Alloyangia pacifica: one gene and its partner. The main gene of each other region encodes a partner of the protein of the gene in region 2 in a complex. Links are inferred from orthologs where the notes say so. Each region holds a gene or a part of one and is shown on either strand. Other genes may lie near its edges.

Evidence for each region. The genes of interacting proteins can lie anywhere in the genome.
Region 1: the proteins of tldD (region 2) and CEW88_RS13950 are in contact, whole or in part, in a solved structure (PDB 5NJ9), measured with the Escherichia coli proteins. The link is inferred for Alloyangia pacifica from one-to-one orthologs.

What each region holds. Positions count from the first base shown.
Region 1 is NZ_CP022190.1:203,125-207,572, forward strand. What follows is about bases 650-3,491. They hold CEW88_RS13950 (TldD/PmbA family protein), read left to right. Parts: upstream 650-1,304; coding sequence 1,305-2,678; downstream 2,679-3,491. Other genes in these bases: CEW88_RS13945 (phosphodiester glycosidase family protein), read left to right, coding at 650-1,245; CEW88_RS13955 (inositol monophosphatase family protein), read left to right, coding at 2,665-3,471. In the rest of the region: 30S ribosome-binding factor RbfA, read left to right, coding at 65-487; more of CEW88_RS13945, read left to right, coding at 484-649; CEW88_RS13960 (DUF4170 domain-containing protein), read left to right, coding at 3,590-3,832; CEW88_RS13965 (3-deoxy-D-manno-octulosonic acid transferase), read left to right, coding at 3,838-4,448.
Region 2 is NZ_CP022189.1:2,221,811-2,226,280, reverse strand. What follows is about bases 609-3,472. They hold tldD (metalloprotease TldD), read left to right. Parts: upstream 609-1,261; coding sequence 1,262-2,683; downstream 2,684-3,472. Other genes in these bases: dprA (DNA-processing protein DprA), read left to right, coding at 2,857-3,472; coxB (cytochrome c oxidase subunit II), read right to left, coding at 609-1,075. In the rest of the region: cyoE (heme o synthase), read right to left, coding at 1-102; more of coxB, read right to left, coding at 170-608; more of dprA, read left to right, coding at 3,473-4,008; topA (type I DNA topoisomerase), read left to right, coding at 4,163-4,470. UniProt on the Escherichia coli protein: Metalloprotease involved in CcdA degradation. Suppresses the inhibitory activity of the carbon storage regulator (CsrA).

The DNA.
Region 1 (4,448 bases), on a different replicon or contig from region 2:
TGCGCTGGCACCGCTATGCGTTCGCGTTCTTGGCAAATCCCCGCAAGGCGCCTATGTCTGCGCCATGGCAAAGAACAGATTCCACGAGGGCTCCGGCCCCAGCCAGAGACAGCTTCGTGTCGGCGAACTCATTCGCCGCACCTTGGCGGACGTGCTCAACCGCGGCGAGGTGCACGACCCCGAGCTGAACCGGCTTTCGATCACCGTCGGCGAAGTTCGGGTCTCTACCGATCTCAAGGTTGCAACCGCCTATGTCGTGCCGCTCGGCGGCAAGCAGGAAGGCAATATGTTCGAGCTGCTCGAGCGCAACAAATCCGAGTTGCGCCGCCTCGTCTCGAAGGAGCTGACGCTGAAATACGCGCCGGAGCTGCGCTTCCGCCACGATGAGACCTTCGACCGGCTCGACGAGACCCGCCGCCTGTTCTCGCAGGAGGCCGTGCGCCGCGACGTCGAGGGACAGGACGCGGACGGGGACGACGACGCGTGAGGCTTCGCGCGGGCTTCACTGCGCTGGCGCTTGCGGCTGCGGCGCTGCTCCCGTCGCTGCTGCCGTCGCAAGCGGGGGCCGTCAGCTGCGAGGGTGCCAGCCACGAGGGCAAGCGCTACACGCTCTGCACCGTGGGCGCCGACGAGGACCTGCGCACCTTCCTGCGCGCGCCCGACGGCACGGTCTGGGGACATTTCTCGACCCTCGACGCCGCGCTGCGCCAAAAGGGCGAGAGGCTGGCCTTTGCGATGAACGCCGGCATGTACCACGAGGACCGCGCGCCGGTCGGCCATTACGTCGAGAACGGCCAGGAGGAGATGCGCGTCATCTCCAGCCCCGGGCCCGGCAATTTCGGCATGCTGCCGAACGGCGTGCTCTGCATCGGCGCCGGCGAGGCGCAGGTGTATGAGACCCGCGATTTTCTCACCCGCAAGCCCGACTGCCGCTATGCCACGCAGTCGGGGCCGATGCTGGTGATCGACGGCGAGCTGCACCCGCGCTTCCTGCCCGACAGCAACTCGCGCTACATCCGCAACGGGGTCGGCACCACGGCCGACGGCAAGACGCTGGTTTTTGCCATCTCCGAGGAGCCGGTGAGCTTCTACGAGTTCGGCACGCTGTTCCGGGACGGGCTGAAGATGCCCAACGCGCTGTTCTTCGATGGCAACGTCTCGCGGCTCTTCGCGCCGGAGGTCGGCAGGACAGACATTGGACGGACGCTTGGGCCGCTCATCGGCGTGGTGGTTCCGGCCGAGTAAGGCGGTGGGGGCAAGCTCCGCGGCCCACCAAATCAACTTGACGACATACCGGAGGCGACATGGACGGCACAGAGCGCAACCACCCGGCGGCCCGGGACCTGCAGGGGCTGACCGCGCAGCTGCTCGAGGCCGCGCGCAAGGCCGGCGCAGACTCGGCGGACGCCATTGCCATCGACGGCACCTCGCTCAGCATCGACGTGCGCGCCGGCGCTCTGGAGCACGCCGAGCGCTCCGAGGGCGTCGACGTCGGCCTGCGCGTGCTGCTTGGCCAGCGCAGCGCGGTGGTCTCGACTTCGGATGTGAAGCCCGCGACGCTGGCGGCCCTGGCCGAACGCGCCGTGGCGATGGCGCGCGAGGCGCCCGAGGATCCCTTCGCCGGGCTTGCCGATCCGTCGCAGCTGGCGACCGGCTGGGATCTGGATGCACTCGAGCTGGCGGATCCGTCCGCCGACCCTGCGCCCGATGCGCTGCAGCGCGATGCCCTCGAAGCCGAGGCGGCGGCGCTGGCGGTCGAGGGCGTGAGCCAGGTGCAGTCGGCCTCGGCCTCCTACGACGCGCAGCGAGTGTTCCTCGCGGCCAGCAACGGCTTTGCCGGAGGCTATGCGCGCACCGCCCGCTCGACCTCCTGCGTTGCCATCGCCGGGAGCGGGCTGGGGATGGAGCGCGACTACGACGGCGACAGCCGCACGTTCCAGTCCGACCTGCGCAGCCCCGCCGAAATTGGTCACCGCGCCGCGACCCGGGCGCTCGACCGGTTGAACCCGCGCAAGCCCAAGACCGGGGCCTACCCGGTGCTCTTTGACGAGCGCATTGCGTCTTCGCTGATCGGTCACCTGGTGGCCGCCGCGAATGGCGCCTCAGTGGCGCGAGGCGGGTCCTGGCTGCGCGACGCGCTCGGCGAGCCGGTGCTGCCGGACGGCATCTCGCTGATCGAGGACCCGCACCGCCCGCGCATCTCGGGCTCGCGCCCCTTCGATGCCGAGGGGCTGCCGACGCAGCGCCGCGCGCTCGTCAAGGATGGCGTGCTGACGGGATGGTCGCTCGATCTCGCCACCGCCCGCAAGCTGGGCATGGCGCCCACCGGCAACGCCGCGCGCGGCACCTCGTCGGGGCCCTCGCCGACCGCCTGGAACCTCGAGCTGACGCAGGGCGACAAATCGCCCGAGCAGCTCATCGCCGAGATGGGCCGCGGCTTGGTGGTGACGTCGATGATCGGCGCGACGATCAACCCCAACACCGGCGACTACTCGCGCGGCGCCGCAGGCTGGTGGGTGGAAAACGGCGAGATCGCCTATCCCGTCTCGGGGGTCACCATCGCTGGCAACCTGCGGCAGATGCTGCGCGCGCTGGTGCCGTCGAACGACGCCCGGCCCTGGCTGTCGCGGGTCGTGCCCTCGCTGCTGGTCGAGGGGCTGACGCTTGCCGGCGAGTGATCCCGCTCCGGGTCACGCCGCCGATCGCGCGCTGCTCGAGCGCGCGGCCCGCGCGGCGGGCGAGATTGCGCTCTCCTTCACCGGGGACGCGCTCGATGTCCGGTACAAGGCCGCCGACGGCAGCCCCGTGACCGCCGCCGATCTCGCGGTCAACGCCCGGCTCGAAGAGCTGTTGCGCAGCGCCCAGCCGGATTACGGCTGGCTGTCGGAGGAAAGCGTCGACAATGCCGCGCGCCGCGCCGCCGAGCGGGTGTTCATCGTCGATCCCATCGACGGCACCCGCTCGTTCATCGCCGGAGAGGACACCTGGGCGCATTCGCTGGCGGTGGCCGAGAACGGCGTGATCACCGCAGCCGCCATCTATCTTCCGAAGCGGGACCTGCTCTATAGCGCCGCGCTCGGACAGGGCGCGGTGCTGAACGGCGTACCGCTGCGCACCACCCTGACCGGCACGCTGGACGACGCCGAAGTGCTGGCCCCGCGACCGGTGATCGACAGCCCCTACTGGCGCGTGCCGCTGCCGCCGATCCGCCGCGCGCATCGTCCCTCGCTCGCCTACCGGCTGGGGCTGGTGGCCGAGGGGCGCTTTGATGCCATGCTGACCTTTCGCCCGACCTGGGAGTGGGACATCGCTGCCGGAACGCTGCTGCTGCAGGAAGCCGGGGCCAGGGTCACGGACCGGCTCGGGCGCCCGCTAAGGTTCAACGCCCGCCACCCGCAGCATCCCGGAGTGGTCGCCGCCAACCCGGCGCTGCACGCCGACATCATGGGGCGGCTGACGCTGGCGCTTTGATCGTTCCGAGCCTTCCATAGACATGTGAACCAGCGGCGTAACGCTGACCTGCGGTAGAATCTTGACGCTGCGGGTGCAGAAAGTAGGTTGCGCGCGTCTGTACGGGAAAGGACCCCCCATGCCCCAACGTCTCCACCTCGTCTTCGGCGGCGAGCTCGTCACCCCCGAGAAGTCCGTCTTCAAGGACGTGAACGACATCCACATCGTCGGCATGTTCCCCGATTACGCCTCTGCCTACGACGCTTGGAAGGCCGAGGCGCAGCGCACCGTGGACAACGCCCACATGCGCTACTTCATCGCCCACATCCACCGCCTGCGGGACGAGGAAACCGAGGTCTCCGCGACCGAAGAACTCGGCTGACACCCATGGCGCGCAGGCCGTTCTCCCTGTCGGCCTACATGGCCTATGCGCGTGGCCGCGGGGCGACGCCGGGCTCGGCGCCCCGCGCCCGGCCCGACGGGGCGCTGCTCTGGTTGCACGCCGGAGGCCCGGGCTCGGCCCGGGCCCTCTCGGCGCTGGCAACCCGGATGAAAATCCAGCGTCCCGAACTGGGGCTGCTGATCACCGGCGAGCCCGACCACGCGCCCGAGGGCGCTTTGCATGCCGATCTGCCCGGCGAGAGTCCGTCCGAGATCGCCGCCTTCGTCGCGCATTGGCGCCCGCAGCTCGGCTTCTGGACCGGGCAGGAGTTGCGCCCGGCGCTGCTGCAGAGGCTGCAACAGATCGGCACTCGGCTGGTGCTGCTCGACGCGCGCGACGCGCCCTGGACCAGCCCCGCGCCCAGCTGGGTGCCCGATCCCACCGCCGCGACGCTGCATTTTTTTGATCGCATCTGCCCGGTGGACGAGCCGGCCCGTCGTCGCCTCCGCCGCGCAGGGGTCGAGGAGAGCGTCATGCCGACGCTCGGTCCGCTCACCGACAGCGCCCCGCCGCTCGACTGCAACGAGAAGCTCTACGAGGAAATGGCCGGGGTGCT
Region 2 (4,470 bases):
CATGACGCGCGGCTTGAGCAGGGCGAAATAATCGCCGAACTGCGCGTCGTACTCGGACACGCGGGCTGCCTGGGCTGCGGGATTGGTGGTGAGGTCGCTCATCTGGGTCTCGATTCAGGTCTTGGAAACGCGCCCTCCTCCTCGGGGCGCGCCTCCGTGGTGTAAAGAGTTACGACGCGGCGAGGAACTGGCGCACGTCGACGTAGCCGCCCTCGTCCTGCGAGGCGGCGAGCCAGGCGTCGTAGACCTCCTGGCTGACCACCTTGACGGTGATCGGCATGTAGGCGTGGCTGATGCCGCAAAGTTCCGAGCACTGGCCGAAGAACACGCCTTCGCGCTCGGGCTTGAACCACAGCTCGGCGATGCGGCCCGGAACGGCGTCCTGCTTCACGCCGAAGGCGGGGATGGTCCAGGAGTGGATCACGTCGGCCCCGGTCACCTGCATGACCACGGTCTTGCCCACGGGCACGACCACGGCGCTGTCGGTGGCGAGCAGGAACTCGCTGTCGCTGTAGCCGGCTTCCTGCAGCTGGGCAGAGACCTCGGGGTTCATGCGGTTGTCGCCGCCGGTGGCCGGCGCACCGATCATGTAGCCTTCGTAGCCGAGGTCGGTGCCAACGTATTCATAGCCCCAGTACCACTGGTAGCCGGTGACCTTGATGACCACGTCGCCCTCGGGGATTTCCTGCTGCTTGAACAGCACCGGCAGCGAGAAGGCCCCGATCACCACGAGAATCACGATCGGACCAAGGGTCCAGGCGATCTCCAGCGGCGAATTGTGCGTGAAGCTTTTGGGGTTCGGGTTCGATTTCCTGTTGAAGCGCACCGCGGCGAAGGCCAGCAGCGCGATGACCAGGATGCAGATCGCGGTGATGATGACCAGCAGCATCCCGTCGAGCCAATGAAGATCGCGCGCCAGCTCGGTCGCGGCGGGCTGGAAGCCCACGCCGCCGGCCTGCGGGTGGCCGACCAGCTCCAGCGAGTCCTGCGCCATGGCGGGCGCGGCCTGCACAGCGGCGAGGGCTGCGGCGAGGGTGCCGGTGGCGCGGCCCGTCAGCATCGATAGTTTACGCATGTATCACCTGATCCGGTTGTCATTCTTCTCTGCGGACAGGAGGATTCACCCCCGAGCCGCCGCCCGAAGAGCCTCCTCCCTGTTGTTGTGGACTTTAAAAAGCACATTGCGCCCATCAAATAAAGATGAACGCTTGCGGCAAAAGCGCACTTTTTTGATCCAGATCAAATCTAAAAGGATGATCCCATGAGCGAAAGCCCCTTCCGGCCCTTTGAAACGGCCCTCGATCTGGACCGCACACTGGGGCAGCTGCGTAATGCTGTCGCGGGGGCGGATGACGGCGAATTGTTCCTCGAACGCCGCCGCGGCGAGGCTTTGGTGCTCGACGACGGGCGAATCAGGACCGCCAGCTACGACGCCTCCGAGGGATTCGGCCTGCGCGCGGTGCGTGGCGAGGTGGCGGGCTACGCCCATTCCACCGAGATCTCAGAACAGGCGATCACCCGCGCCGTCGAGACCGCCCGTCTTGCGGTCGGCGATGGCGGCGGCGTCCTCGCCCCGCCGCCCGCGGGCACCAACCGCAAACTCTACACTGACGCAGATCCGATTGCGGGGCACAGCTTCTCGGTCAAGCTCGAGACGCTGCGCGAGATCGACGCCTTTGCCCGCGACCTCGATCCGCGGGTGGTGCAGGTGACGGCCACCATCGCCGCGTCGTGCCAAGAGGTCGCGATCCTGCGGCCCGAGGGCGGGCTGGTCTCGGACGTGCGGCCGATGACGCGCGTCACCGTGTCCGTCATCGTCGAGGAGAACGGCCGGCGCGAGCAGGGGGCGGCCTCGGGCGGCGGGCGCTACCTGCTGGACGGGCTGCTGGAGCCGTCGGCCTGGCAGGCGCAGGCGCGCGAGGCGCTGCGCGTGGCGCTCGTCAACCTGCGGGCCGAGGATGCGCCCGCCGGGGTCATGGACATCGTGCTCGGGCCGGGCTGGCCGGGCATCCTTCTGCACGAGGCAGTGGGCCACGGGCTCGAGGGCGACTTCAACCGCAAGGGCAGCTCGGCTTTCGCCGGCCTGATGGGCCAGCGCGTTGCGGCACCGGGCGTTACGGTGGTCGACGACGGCACTCTGCCGGATCGCCGCGGCTCGATCTCGGTGGACGACGAGGGCACGCCCTCGGCGCGCAACGTGCTGATCGAGGACGGCATCCTCGTGGGCTACATGCAGGACCGGCAGAACGCCCGGCTGATGGGGGTCGCGGCCACCGGCAACGGTCGCCGCGAGAGCTATGCCCATGCGCCCATGCCGCGGATGACCAACACGATCATGGAGGGCGGTGCCGCCGACCCGCAGGACATCGTGGCGGACCTCAAGGACGGCATCTGGGCGGTGGGCTTCGGCGGCGGCCAGGTGGACATCACCAACGGCAAGTTCGTCTTCTCCTGCACCGAGGCCTACCGGGTGAAGAACGGCAAGGTCGGCGCCCCGGTGAAGGGCGCGACGCTGATCGGCGACGGGGCGACCGCGCTGCAGCACGTGCGGGCGCTGGGGAATGACATGGCGCTCGACCCGGGTATGGGCAATTGCGGCAAGCAGGGGCAATGGGTGCCGGTGGGCGTGGGCCAGCCGACCGTGATGATCGGCGGGCTGACCGTGGGCGGCGCCGGCAGCTGAGGCCCGGCGCCGCGCAGCGGGCGCGGGGCTGGGTTCGGGGCGAGGGGCGCTGCCCCTCGCGCTCCCCGGAACGCTTGGCCCAGGACGACAGGGCGGACGCCGTGCAGCGCGGCGCTTCATGCTTGCTTAACCAGTCATCGGGTAGAGAGGATCTCGCAAGAGGCGGGATCAGGATGACCGGGCCCAGACAGACTTCCAACCACCCCCCACTCCCACCCACCACGGAAGCCGACCGGCTGGACTGGCTCCGTCTCTTGCGCTCGCGCCGAGTGGGGCCATCGACCTTCTGGCGGCTGCTGTCGGAACATGGAACGGCCGCGGCGGGGCTGGCGGCGCTGCCTGCTGTGGCGGCCGAGGCCGGTGTCGAGGACTACAGGACCTGTCCCGCGGGCGTGGTCCTGGCCGAACTCGAGGCCGGCACGCGTGCCGGGGCCCGATTGGTGTTTCGTGGCGGGCCGGACTACCCGCCCGCGCTTGCCGAGCTGGAGGATGCGCCGCCGCTGCTTTGGGTGATCGGGCAGGGACCGCTGCTGCGCCGCCCCACCGTCGCGCTGGTGGGCGCACGCAATGCCTCGTCGCTCGGGGCCCGCACGGCGCGGCTGCTGGCGCGCGGGCTTGCCGAGGCTGGCTGGCTGGTGGTGTCGGGTCTGGCGCGCGGCATCGACGCCGAGGCGCACCGCGCGGCGCTGGAGGGTGCCGGCGGCGGCACGGCGGCGGTCATGGCTGGCGGCGTCGACGTCATTTACCCCAAGGACAACGCGATGCTTGCCGCCGAGATTCGGGCGCGCGGTGTGCTGCTGTCCGAGCAGCCCATGGGCGTGCAGCCGCAGGCCCGGCATTTCCCGACACGCAACCGCATCGTCTCGGGCATGGCTCGGGGTGTCGTGGTGATCGAGGCGGCGGTGAAGTCTGGCTCGCTGATCACCGCGCGCTGCGCGCTCGACCAGGGGCGCGAGGTCCTGGCGGTGCCGGGCCATCCGCTCGACGGGCGGGCCGGGGGCTGCAACCTGCTCTTGCGGGACGGCGCCCAGCTGGTGCGCCATGCCGAAGACGTGATCGAAGCGCTGGCCCGGCCGGAGCCGCCCGACCTCGTGGAGGTGATCGAGGAGATTCCTGCGCCGCCGCCCGAGCGCCGCAGCCGGGCCGAGACGCTGGCACTGCATCAGCGCATCCTCGACCGGCTCGGACCAGTGCCGGTGCCCGAGGATCAGGTGATCCGCGACCTTGGCGGCGCGGTCGGGCAGATCGCCCCGGCGCTCACCGATCTGGAGCTCGAGGGCCGGCTTGAACGCCGTCCCGGCGGGCTGCTCAGCCGCCCTTCCTGATCCCGGGTTCCGCGCCAGATCGCGGCAATCTTCCTTTGTTGCAAGGGGCCCGCGAGCGTCCCACATTGACATTTCCCCCTTGCGTCCCACATGTTGCGCCGCCATAGCGGCAGGCAAGCCGTTTTGAGCACAGCGTTGCAATGAGGTCTCATTAATGCCCGTCGTCGTCGTCGAATCCCCGGCCAAGGCCAAGACAATCAACAAGTATCTGGGATCCGACTACACGGTGCTCGCCTCCTACGGTCACGTGCGCGACCTGCCGGCCAAGGATGGATCGGTCGACACGGAGCACGACTTCGACATGACCTGGGAGATCGGCAGCGACTCGCGCAAGCACGTCGCCGCCATCGCCGAAGCGCTGAAAAACGACAACGCGCTCATTCTCGCGACCGACCCCGATCGCGAGGGCGAGGCAATCTCATGGCACCTGAAGGAGGCGCTGACCAAGCGCCGCTCGATCAA